3 regions of the Microvirgula curvata genome follow, and region 2 is predicted to be linked to each of the others. Evidence: predicted binding sites of a transcription regulator. Region 2 holds the regulator's gene; each other region holds the start of a gene.
The links. The regulator HrcA, encoded in region 2, represses chaperone genes, less so after heat shock. The targets are predictions, from matches to a motif close to ATTAGCACTCGNNNNNNNCGAGTGCTAAT.
Positions count from the first base shown of each region.

Region 1: the regulator HrcA is predicted to act here: its motif matches at 2,614-2,642, upstream of rpoH (RNA polymerase sigma factor RpoH).
Region 3: the regulator HrcA is predicted to act here: its motif matches at 2,214-2,242, upstream of groES (co-chaperone GroES).

Region 1 covers NZ_BAAGUB010000028.1:315,846-320,001, forward strand. Annotated here, with positions in the region: gene ACYVG8_RS12505 (Hsp70 family protein) at 1-828, opposite strand, end outside; tRNA gene ACYVG8_RS12510 (tRNA-Ala) at 999-1,074, opposite strand; gene ACYVG8_RS12515 (O-acetyl-ADP-ribose deacetylase) at 1,118-1,681, shown strand; gene rpoH (RNA polymerase sigma factor RpoH) at 1,736-2,584, opposite strand; gene ftsX (permease-like cell division protein FtsX) at 2,810-3,718, opposite strand; gene ftsE (cell division ATP-binding protein FtsE) at 3,715-4,156, opposite strand, start outside.
Region 2 covers NZ_BAAGUB010000011.1:9,296-13,451, forward strand. Annotated here, with positions in the region: gene ACYVG8_RS05860 (TetR/AcrR family transcriptional regulator) at 1-496, shown strand, start outside; gene ACYVG8_RS05865 (competence/damage-inducible protein A) at 501-1,256, opposite strand; gene hrcA (heat-inducible transcriptional repressor HrcA) at 1,360-2,379, shown strand; gene mltB (lytic murein transglycosylase B) at 2,427-3,419, shown strand; gene ACYVG8_RS05880 (autotransporter outer membrane beta-barrel domain-containing protein) at 3,955-4,156, shown strand, end outside.
Region 3 covers NZ_BAAGUB010000003.1:240,928-245,083, reverse strand. Annotated here, with positions in the region: gene ACYVG8_RS01360 (autotransporter outer membrane beta-barrel domain-containing protein) at 1-2,141, shown strand, start outside; gene groES (co-chaperone GroES) at 2,321-2,608, shown strand; gene groL (chaperonin GroEL) at 2,661-4,156, shown strand, end outside.

The sequences.
Region 1 (4,156 bases), on a different contig from region 2:
CAGATCGGCCCAGGCCTGGCGGGTGTAGGCGAGGTTGATCGTGTGCCAGGTCGCCAGATGGAAGAAGATGCCGGACGGAATCTCGGCGCCATTCTTCATCCGCGAGCGGTAACCGAGGTGCGGCATCATGCCGCCGAGACTGAGCGCACGGTCGAAGTCAGTGCCGCCGATATGCACGCCGGCATTGCCGAGCAGATCGTCCGCCCGTTCCGAACGGGCCGAGCGTTCCGGCGACAGCCGCACCAGCGAGAAGTCGGCCGTGCCACCGCCGATATCGGCGATCAATACCAGCTCCTCGTGGGCCAGCGTCGTTTCATAGTGCAGCGCGGCGCCGATTGGCTCGAACTGGAAACTGACGTCGCGGAAACCGACCTGGCGGGCGATGGCTTCCAGCGTGTCCTGTGCGCGCTGGTCCGCTTCCGGATTCTCGTCGACGAAAAACACCGGCCGGCCGAAGACCGCCTGGTCGAACGGTCGCCCGGCGGCGGTCTCGGCGCGGGACTTCAGTTCACCGATAAAGGTCGCCAGCAGCTCGCGGAACGGCAGGGCGCGGCCGAGCACCTCGGTATGACCGTCTATCAGGCTGCTGCCGAGCAGGCTTTTCAGTGCCCGCATCAGCCGGCCCTCATAGCCATCGATGTACTCCGCCATCGCCGCGCGGCCGACGCTCATGCTGTCTTCGTCGGCGTTGAAGAACACGGCCGACGGCAGCGTCGGCTTGCCGTCTTCCAGTGGCAGCAGCGTGGCGACGCCCGGACGCAGCCAGCCGGCGGTGGAGTTCGAGGTGCCGAAATCGATGCCGCAGGCGCGGGCGGGTGAGAGATTCATGGTGGGAACGTCGCCGTGAAAGGGGCATGGATGCTACGCGAGCAGGCGGCGTCAGGCCAGCCCCATCGGGAGGAAGTGTCGCCAAAGTCCTTCACCTGCTGCGCGCTGCATCCGCAAATAAAAAACGCATTACACTTTGCCGTGTAATGCGTTTTTTATCGGGTGTTCTCTGGTGGACCGGATGAGGATCGAACTCACGACCTTAGCATTGCGAACGCTACGCTCTCCCAACTGAGCTACCGGCCCAACGAGGCGCTATTATACGTTTTTTGAGGTGCCGGACAAGTCCATGGACAAAATCACACCTGCCGGTTTGCCGGCTGATCGGGTCCGCATTTGCGTGGGAGACCTGACGCAGATTGAAGTGGATGTCATCGTCAATGCCGCCAATTCGGGGCTGATGGGCGGTGGCGGGGTGGATGGCGCCATCCACCGGGCCGGCGGGCCGGCCATCCTTGCCGATTGCCGGCGCCTGCGCGAGACGGTGCTGCCGGACGGACTGCCGACCGGACAGGTGGTGGAAACGACCGGGGGCCGGCTGCCGGCGCGCTATGTGCTGCATACGGTCGGACCGGTCTGGGGCCGGCATGGCGGGGATGAAGCGGCGCTGCTGGCCGCCTGCTACCGCAATGCGCTTGCGCGGGCGGCGGCACTGGAGTGCGCCAGCATTGCCTTCCCGGCCATCTCGACCGGCATCTACGGCTATCCGCATGTCGATGCGGCACAGGTCGTGGCCGGGGTGCTGGCTGACTGGTGCGCGAGCATGGCCCAGCCCGAGCGCATCGTGCTGGTGTTCTTCTCCCCCCGCGACGGCGAGATATTCAGCCGGGTCAGCGGATTGCCATGGCAGTGAGTGGAAAGAAAAAAGCCCGCGAATGTGCGGGCTTTTTCGTTGATGTGGCGGCGATCAGCCGGCAACCATCGTCATCTGCATCTTCTTCAGTGCCTTGGCCTCGATCTGGCGGATGCGCTCGGCGGACACGCCGAATTCGCCAGCCAGGTCGTGCAGCGTCAGGCCGCCATCGTCCTGCAGCCAGCGCGCCTCGATGATGCGGCGGCTGCGTGCGTCGAGGCTGGCCAGGGCTTCCTCGATGCCTTCGCGCTGCAGGCGGTCATAGGCCTTGCGTTCGATTTCGCGCGTCGGCTCGCTTTCGTGGTCGGCCAGCCAGTCGATCGGCGCGTAGCCGTCTTCGTCGCCATCATCGGCCAGCAGCGCGATGTCCTGACCGGACAGCCGCGTTTCCATTTCGCGGACTTCTTCCGGCTTGACGCCGAGGTCGTCGGCGATGCGCTGCGCTTCCTTGTCCGACAGTGCCGAGAAGCCCTGCTTCATCGAGCGCAGATTGAAGAACAGCTTGCGCTGCGGCTTGGTGGTCGCGATGCGCACCAGGCGCCAGTTGCGCAGGATGAATTCGTGTATTTCGGCCTTGATCCAGTGGACGGCGAACGAGAACAGGCGCACGCCGCGGGTCGGCTCGAAGCGTTTGACCGCTTTCATCAGGCCGATATTGCCTTCCTGGATCAGGTCGGCCTGCGGCAGGCCATAGCCGGCGTAGCCGCGCGAGATCGAGACCACCACGCGCAGGTGCGACAGCACCAGTTGCCGCGCGGCTTCAAGGTCTTCGTCCTGCTGGAAGCGGGTAGCGAGTTCGAGTTCTTCCTCTTGCGTCAGCATCGGAACGCTGTTCACGGCCGCAATGTACTGATCTAGGCTGCCATTGGCAGACGGTACCGGCAGGTTCATCGTGGCATTCATCAAGTGGATATCCTCCTTCAACGCTCGATTCTAGCACTCACATCGGGAGACTGCTAAAAGCATCCGGTTTCGCCGGCCAGTCATTTTTTATCGACAACATAGCTCAAGACTATGATTGGCCAGCGCAAAAATCCAGCAGGGCAGGTCGACGGCTGTCGTCCTGCCCGGGAAACCCAGTCTGCCCACCAGGGCTTAGCCCGGACTTAATCGTCGGCGGCCGGGATCTCAGTGCGGTGTCAGCTGCCGCAGGTGGTGGTTGACCGCCAGGCGGGCGCCGAGCATGGTCAGCAGCGCGCTGGCGGCGATCAGGATGGCGATCTCGTCGGCATCGAGTGGCGCCAGCCGGGCCTGCGACCCGTACAGCGTGGCGATCTGGCCCAGCGCCGGGCTGGCCATGCTGGCGAAACCGGCCGACAGCCCCCAGGCGATCAGCGCGGCGAAAATGCCCTGCCACAGCGCGTGATACATGAACGGACGACGGATAAAGCCGTTGGTCGCACCAATCAGCTTGGCGACTTCTATCTCGTCACGCCGCGCCAGAACCTGCAGGCGGATGGTGTTGTGGGTCACCAGCACCAGCGCGACCGCCAGCACGATGCCGAGCCCGAGCAGCAGTTGCCGGCCCAGGGTCAGGATGGCGTCCAGCTTGTGCGCCCACGACGCATCGAACTGGGCCAGTTCGACCAGCGGCAGCCCGGACAGTTCGCGCTGCAGATGCTCAAGCTGCGTGGCCGGCATGTCCTTCGGCGTCACGATAAACGCATCCGGCAGCGGATTGCCGCCGAGGCCGTCCTGCATGCCGTCCAGCCCGTTGCGCGCCAGCAGCCCTTTCAGCGCCGTATCGCGGCCGACGAACTCGATGCTGGCCACGCCGGGATGCTGCTTCAGCGCCGCCTCGACCGCCTTGACGTCGGCGGTGTCGGCCGACAGTTCCATGAACAGCGTCATTTGCGGGACCGAGGTCAGCTGGCCGGCCCAGGCCGACAGGCCCTTGACCGTCTGGTACAGACCGAGCGGCAGCGACAGGGCCACGGCGAGCAGCAACAGCGTCAGCAGATTGCCGAACGGCTGGCGGAAAAAGCCGGTCAGCGCGCGGCGGGCCGACTGCCAGTTCAGGATCAGCGAGTGTTTCATGCGGCGAACGCTCCATGGGCCAGGCGGATGATGCGACGGCCATAGTCGGCCATCAGGGTTTCGTCGTGGGCGGAAATGACCACGGTGGCGCCGACCTGGTGGAAGGACTTGAACAGTTCCATGATGTCGAGCGCATAGGCGCGGTCGAGGTTGGCCGACGGCTCGTCGGCCAGCAGGATGCTGGGGCGGTGGACCACGGCGCGGGCGATGCACAGCCGCTGCTGCTCGCCACCGGACAGGCGGATCGGATTGGTCTTTTCCTTGCCGAGCAGGCCGACCTTGTCCAGCGCCGCATGAACGCGGCGGGTCGATTCGCGACGGTCGAAGCCGATGATGTCCAGCGGCAGCATCACATTGTCGAACACGCTGCGGTCGTAGAGGATCTTGTGATCCTGGAACACCACGCCGATATGCTGGCGTACGTACGGCAGCTGGCTG
Region 2 (4,156 bases):
CCGTGATATCGGCAATGCCGTCGGGCTCCAGTCGGGCAGTCTGTTCTATCATTTCCGCACCAAGGAAGAGATCCTGGTCGCGGTGATGGCGCTCGGCATCACCAGCACCACCGAGCAGCTGCGCGCCGCACTGGCGGCGGCCACGTCGCCGCGCGAAAAAGTGGCAGCCCTGGTCAACGTCCACCTGCACTCGCTGCTCGGTGAAAACCAGGCCGCACTGGAAGTGATGCTGTACGAGTGGCGCAGCGTGTCGCCGGAACAGAAACCGGGCCTGATCGTGCTGCGCGACCGCTACGAGGACCTGTGGCAGTCGGCGCTGGAAGAAGCCGTCGCCGCCGGCCTGATCCGCGCCGAAGACCCGCGCCTGCTGCGCCGCATGGTGCTGGGCTCGCTGCAGTGGAGCGTGCAGTGGTACAAGCGCGACGGCGACCTCAGCGTCGAGCAGCTGGCACAGCAGATGCTCGACATCCTGTTGCCGCCGCCGGACGGCCAGTAACCGGCTAGCGCGGTTTGCGGTCCCGCGTCTCATAGCCGCGTGCCTCGACCGCGCGGCGCAGCTCGCCGACACCGATATCGACCAGCGCCGGCGCACCGGTCAGGCCGAACTCGATATGCGGCGGCAGGTCGGCGGTGCCGAAGCTTGGCAGGCACGACAGGCGCAGCGCCGGGTAGCGGGCGACCATCTCCTCCATCAGCCCGATCAGGTCGCCTTCGCGCGCCTGCAGGGCGACAAAACCGTGCTCGACATCCGGTTCGTCGTTGAACAGCCCCCGGTAATGGGTATCGAGCACCCACTCGATCATCGGCCATGCCATGCTCGGAAACCCCGGCACGAAGTGATGATTGCCGACGCTGAAGCCCGGAATCTGGTTGACCGGGTTCGGAATCAGCCGGCTGCCGGTCGGAAAATCGACCATGTGAATCCGGTGCGGATAGGCCTCCTCGCCAAAACGCGCCTCAAGAATCGCACGGCCGTCGGCATGCGTTTCCAGCTCCACGCCGGCCGCCGCCGCTGCGCAGGCCCGGGTGTAATCGTCCGGCGTGGCGCCGATGCCGCCAAAGCTGAACACCAGATCGTCCCCTGCCAGCGTGCGCTTGAGCGTCGCGGTAATGGCCTCCGGGGAGTCCGCCAGATACTCGGCCCAGTGGAGCCGCATGCCGCGTGCGGCCAGAATGCGGATCAGCGCCTGCAGATGCTTGTCCTGCCGCTTGCCGGACAACAGTTCGTCGCCGATGATGATTGCGCCTACCTTCATGAGGTCGACTCCGTGGCCGTGAATGGAGCGGGCAATCTATCTCTCCCGGTCTTTCCTGACAATGACCTGTCCCGATTCCCTCACCGTCGCGTAAAATCCCTGCATGCTCAATGAACGCGCGCAACGCCTGCTCAAATCGCTTGTCGAACGCTATATCGCTGACGGCCAGCCGGTCGGTTCGCGGACGCTGACCCAGATTTCCGGTCTCGACATCAGCCCGGCGACCATCCGCAACATCATGGCCGACCTGGAGTCGATGGGACTGATCGTCAGCCCGCACACCTCCGCCGGACGGGTACCGACCGCCAGGGGTTATCGCGTGTTCGTCGACAACCTGCTGACCATCCAGCCGATCGACCATATCGCCCGCCAGCAGATGGAACACGAGCTGCACCCCGACAGCCCGGCGCGGCTGGTCGCCGCCGCCTCGCAACTGCTGTCCGACCTGACCCATTTCGCCAGCGTGGTGGTCACGCCGCAGCGTGCCGACATGGCCTTCCGCCAGATCGAATTCCTGCGTCTGTCCGACCGCCGCGTGCTGCTGATCATCGTCACCCAGCTTGGCGATGTGCAGAACCATTTGCTGTTCACCGAACGCGACTACACCGCATCCGAACTGACCGAGGCGGCCAATTTCCTCAATCGCCACTACGCCGGCCAGTCGCTCGCCACCATCACTGTCGAACTGGAAAGCGAACTGGCCCGGCTGCAGGGGCATATCGCCCGGCTGATGAGTGCGGCCATCGATGCCGGCAAGAACTCGCTGAACAGCCAGGCCGACACGGTCGTGGTCAGTGGCGAACGCAATCTGCTGACCATCGACGAACTGACCAGCGACCTCGGTTCGCTGCGTCAGCTGTTCGACATGTTCGAGCACAAGACCGAACTGCTGCGTCTGCTGAGCCAGAGCCGCGGCGCCCAGGGCGTGCAGCTGTTCATCGGCGACGAATCCGGCGTCCACACGCTGGACGGCTGTTCGGTGGTCACCGCACCGTATTCGATCAATGGCCAGCTGGTCGGCACGCTGGGCGTGATCGGCCCGACACGCATGGCCTACGAACGGGTGATCCCGATCGTCGACATCACCGCCCGGCTGGTGTCCGGCGCGCTGTCCCACTCCTGAATTCCCTTTGACCGGCGCCGATGGCGCCATTCCGACAGGATGCTGTAATGAAACGTCTGCTGCTCCCCGCCCTCTTCGCGCTCGCCGCCCCCGCCTTCGCCGACGAGGCGCTGCTCGCCCGTCCCGAGGCCCAGGCCTTCGTGGAGCGCACGGCCAGAGAGCAGGGACTCGACCGCGCGGCAGTGGCCGACGCACTGCGCCAGGCCGTGATCAAGCCGAACATCGTCGGCATTCTCGACCGCCCGAGCACCGCCCGGCCGTGGTACCAGTTTCGCCCGGCCCACGTGAACACCCGGCTCGCCAGCGAAGGCGCCGCTTTCTGGCAACAGAACGCGAGCTGGCTGGAACTGGCGGAGAACCGCTACCAGGTCGACCCGGCGGTCATTGTCGCCATCATCGGCATCGAGACCGGCTATGGCCGCAACATGGGCAGCTTCCGCGTGCTCGACGCGCTGGCCACCATCGGCTTCAACTACCCGCGCCGCGCCGACTACTTCCAGGGCGAGCTATCCGCCTTCCTGCGCCTGGCACGCGACGAGAACGGTGACCCGACATCGTTCAAGGGGTCGTACGCCGGCGCGATGGGCATGCCGCAGTTCATGCCGTCCAGCTTCCGCAAATGGGCGGTGGACCTGAACGGCGATGGCAAACGCGATATCTGGAGCACACCGGCCGATGCCATCGGCTCGGTCGCCAACTACCTGCAGCAGCATGGCTGGCAGCATGGTGCCGACATCCTGCTGCCGGCAGCGCTGCCGGCCGGCCTTGCCGATACACTGGCGGCCGACAAGTTCAACCTGCACTACAGCGTTGGCGAACTGAAGAAAATGGGGGTGCAGATCGACGCCGACATCGCCGACCCGGTGCTCGGCGTGGTGTTCCCGCTGGAAGTTTCCGCCGGCAACACCCAGTATTGGCTCGGTTTGCAGAATTTCTACACCATCACCCGCTACAACAAGAGCACGCTGTATGCGACAGCCGTCGCCCAGCTGTCGCAGGACATCGCCCAGCGGCGCGGCGCGCAACTCGCCGTGCAATAAACTGCGAACAATGGCGGCAGACGGCCCGGCTTCCTGCCGCCATTGTAGCGAACGGTATTTACCGACCCGTTTTATTTACCGGACAACAAGTATCTGCTTTATCTGCCCGGGCAATTCCAATTACAGATTCAGAATTAACCTGTCCAGAAGCAGTACTCCCTCATTTCATTCCGTTAGCCGCTGACTCTAAATATCACCCTTGCCGTTTTTGTTTCTTCATTCAGACGCAAGAGGCTGATATATGCACTGCCCGTTTCTTTCCGTATCAGGTCGCCAGTGCCGGAGGCTGGTCCGGCGCTGCCGATACCTGTATGCCAGTGGCCTTCATATCGGCAGCACCGTGGGCATTGCCGTCATGATGGGCTGCGCTCCCCTGAGCAAAGCGGCAGACGTGATCGGCGACCCCGTCAGGGCACGCGGGCAGGACGCCACGCCACAAACCGACAGCCCCCCGTGCGACGCGACCGAGCCCGGATACACAGGCCCGTGCCCCGCCCCGTCACCGGGTGCCCGCCCACCGGTCAGCTATGGCAGCATGGCCGCCGTAGCGGGACTGGCTGCAGCGGGTATCGCCATCACGGCGCGTGGAGACCGCGGCACCACGCCGCATGTCGACACCATGCCTCTCCCGGACACGGCCAACCCGGCGGCCCCCGCAGACAGCACCCACAAGGTGTCGAGCCGCCCTCGTACCCCTCCTCCCGCGGGTGGGCCTGATCCACAGCGCCCCTCCAAAC
Region 3 (4,156 bases), on a different contig from region 2:
CGCCCTGGGGCTCGGGCCGCCTCGAAGCCCGGACCGGGTCGCGCGTGGCGTTCGACGGCGGCGGGCTGAGTATCGGCAATGGCGGCCGCATCGCGGCCGGCACGCTGTCCGGCAGCGGCCTGCTGACCCTGACCGGTGGCGAGCTGCGGCTGGAGGGTGCCAATCCTGCGCTGGCGGTAACGACGCAGATCGCGGCAGGCGCCAGCGCAGTCGTGGACGATGTCGGCGGGCTGGGACGCGGCGGCATTTTCAACGATGGCACGCTGCGCTTCGACGCGGCAAATGGCGTGCTGTCCAATGCGCTGGATGGCCGGGGGGATGTGCAACTGGTGCAGAGCGGCCTGACGCTGTCCGGCGCCAATGACGGCTTTGCCGGTCGCTTCGACATCGATGCCGACAGCCGGCTGACCGTGACCGACACGCGACAGCTCGGCAGCGCCAGTGTGACGGATGAGGGTGTGCTGCTTCTCGACGTTGCCGGTGAGGGACGGCTGCTGAATGCGCTGACCGGGGCCGGCGAACTGGTTAAGCGCGGCAGCGGTGTCGTGCTGGCCGGGCAGGGGCTCGATCACCGTGGCGGTACCCGCATCGAGGGCGGCGGACTGCTGCTGGACAATGCCGCCGCGACGCTGGGGGGCGGCGGCCCGGTCACGGTTGCCGGCGGGGCGGTGCTGGGTGGCTACGGCGTCGTGGTCGGCGATGTCGGCAACGACGGCTATCTGGTGGTGGCTGACGCTGCGACGCGGCTGTCCGGGACCGGCAGACTGGAAATCCGCGGGGCGCTGGACAACCGGGGCGGCATCCTGCTCGGCGGTGCCGGTGTCGGCAATGCGCTGGTGCTGCAAGGTGACTACCGTGGCACCGGCTCTGCCTGGCTGCGGGTTCATGCCCGGCTGGACGGCGATGATTCGCCGGCTGACCGCGTACTGCTGGATGGCGGTCGCGCCAGTGGCGAGACCGCACTGCAGGTAGTCAATGTCGGTGGTGCCGGTGCCCAGACCCGGGGCGATGGCATCCTGCTGATCGAAACCGGCAACGGGGGGCAAACCGGGGCCCAGGCGTTCCGGCTCGACGCGCCGGTACTGGCCGGTCCGTACGCCTACCGCCTGTATCGCGGCGGCCAGGGGGCCGGTACGGCGGACAACTGGTATCTGCGTTCGGAGCGCAGCGATGAGGCGGATACGCCGGATGATGGCAAAAGACCCGACTACCGCGGTGAAACCTCGCTGTATGCCGTCGTGCCGGCCATGGCGCTGGCCTATGGCCAGACGATGCTGGCGACGCGCGAGGTCCGGGCGACGAATCTGGCCACCACCCGGCCGTTGCCGGCGGCCTGGGGGCGGGCGATCAACGAGGCGGGCCACTACGATGGCGGCGGCATACTGGCGAACGGGCCGCGGTATGCGAGCGAGTTGCAGGCACTGCAGGCTGGTCATGACCTGCTGCTCCGTCATGGGCGGGACGGCTCGGTGCTGCGTGGCGGGTTGTATCTGGCCATCGGCCAGGCCAGCGCCACCGTCGATCACGATGACGGTCGTCGTGCCGGCCATGACCAGCTCGACGGGCGCACGCTGGGCGGCTACTGGAACTGGCAGGCCGACAGCGGGGCCTATGTCGATGCCGTGGCCCAGGCCAGTCAATACCGCGTGCGTTCCGTCTCCGCCCAGGTGCGGCCGCTGCACAGCCGCGGCCATGGCGGCGCAGTGTCACTGGAGGCCGGCTTCCCGCTGCGGGTCGACCCGTCCTGGCGGCTGACGCCTCAGGTCCGGCTGAGCTACCAGCGCATCCGGCTGGACGCGGCGTCCGATGGTGCGGCCCAGGTCCGCTTCGGCGGGATGGAGTCGCTGCAGACCCGGGTCGGTCTGCTCGGCGAGCATGCGGCATCGCCGTCGTCATCGGTCTGGGTTCGTGCCGGGCTGGGCCGGGAGTCCGCCGCCAGGCCGGGCGCATCCTTCTCTTCCGACAACGGCTATCTTCCGTTCCGGACCGGCATGCGCGGCATGCTGGCCGATGCCGGGGCCGGTCTGGACATCCGGCTGGGCAAACAAACCAGCGTGCGCGGCAGCCTGGACTGGCAGGGTGCACCGGGCGGCCACGGCGGTGCCCGCCGTGCCGAACTCGTCATGCACATGAGCTGGTAGCGCAGTGCGGCGGCCGTTCGCCGCAATTTTTTTGCCCGCCAACCCTTGAAAAGCCCTTTCCTCGCCCATACCATTGGCACTCGCAACGGACGAGTGCCAGTCGCTCGTGCCAAATCGCTGATTTTTTTAGTGTTTTCTGATTGTTTCAGATAACTACTCGAGTACAGGAGAGTTTTTCCATGGTAATCCGCCCCCTGCATGACCGTGTTGTGATCAAACGCCTCGAAGCCGAAGAGAAAACCGCTTCGGGCATCGTGTTGCCGGGCAACGCGGCAGAAAAGCCGGACATGGGTGAAGTCGTCGCCGCCGGCAATGGCAAGATTCTGGAAAACGGCGAACGCCGTCCGCTGGAGCTCAAGAAGGGCGACAAGGTCATCTTCGGCAAGTACGCCGGCCAGACCGTCAAGGTTGACGGCGAAGAGCTGCTGGTGATGCGCGAAGAAGACGTGATGGGCATCGTCGAGTAATCGACCCGGTCCCGTCCCGTTGTCCCGATCCAATTTCCTGGAGTAAAAGAACATGGCTGCAAAAGACGTAAAATTCGGTGATTCCGCTCGTGCCAAGATGGTCATTGGTGTCAACGTGCTGGCTGACGCCGTCAAGGTGACCCTGGGCCCGAAGGGCCGCAATGTGGTGCTGGAGCGCAGCTTCGGCTCGCCGACCATCACCAAGGACGGTGTGTCGGTCGCCAAGGAAATCGAACTGAAGGACCGCTTCGAAAACATGGGCGCGCAAATGGTCAAGGAAGTGGCTTCCAAGACCAACGACGTTGCCGGTGACGGCACCACCACCGCGACCGTGCTGGCCCAGGCCGTCGTGCAGGAAGGCATGAAGTACGTTGCCGCCGGCATGAACCCGATGGACCTGAAGCGCGGCATCGACAAGGCGGTCATCGCCATCGTTGAAGAACTGAAAAAAATCTCCAAGCCGTGCGCGACCGGCAAGGAAATCGCCCAGGTCGGCGCGATTTCGGCCAACAGCGACAGCGTGATCGGTGAAAAGATCGCCGCCGCGATGGAAAAGGTCGGCAAGGAAGGCGTGATCACCGTTGAAGACGGTTCGGGCCTGGAAGACGAACTCGACGTGGTCGAAGGCATGCAGTTCGACCGCGGCTACCTGAGCCCGTACTTCATCAACCAGCCGGAAAAACAGATCGCCCAGCTCGACAACCCGTTCGTGCTGCTGTTCGACAAGAAGATCTCGAACATCCGCGACCTGCTGCCGGTGCTGGAACAGGTGGCCAAGTCGGGCCGTCCGCTGCTGATCATCGCCGAGGACGTCGATGGTGAAGCGCTGGCTACCCTGGTGGTCAACAACATCCGCGGCATCCTGAAGACCGTGGCCGTCAAGGCACCGGGCTTCGGCGACCGTCGCAAGGCCATGCTGGAAGACATCGCCATCCTGACCGGCGGCACCGTGATCGCCGAAGAAGTCGGCCTGACGCTGGAAAAGGCCACGCTGGAACAGCTGGGCCAGGCCAAGCGCGTCGAAATCGGCAAGGAAAACACCACGCTGATCGACGGTGCCGGCCAGGAAGCCGCCATCAAGGCGCGTGTCGACCAGATCCGCAAGCAGATCGAAGAAGCGACCAGCGACTACGACCGCGAAAAGCTGCAGGAACGCGTGGCCAAGCTGGCCGGCGGCGTGGCCGTGATCAAGGTCGGTGCCGCGACCGAAGTCGAAATGAAGGAAAAGAAGGCCCGCGTCGAAGACGCGCTGCACGCGACCCGTGCCGCCGTTGAAGAAGGCATCGTTCCTGGCGGCGGCGTGGCCCTGCTGCGCGCCCGTGGCAACCTGAGCAACCTGAAGGGCAGCAATGCCGAACAGGACGCCGGTATCCAGATCGTGCTGAAGGCGATCGAAGCTCCGCTGCGCCAGATCGTCGCCAACGCCGGCGACGAGCCGAGCGTGGTGGTGAGCAAGGTCTACGAAGGCAAGGGCAACTTCGGTTTCAACGCCGCCACCGGCGAATACGGTGACGTGGTTGAAATGGGCGTGCTCGATCCGACCAAGGT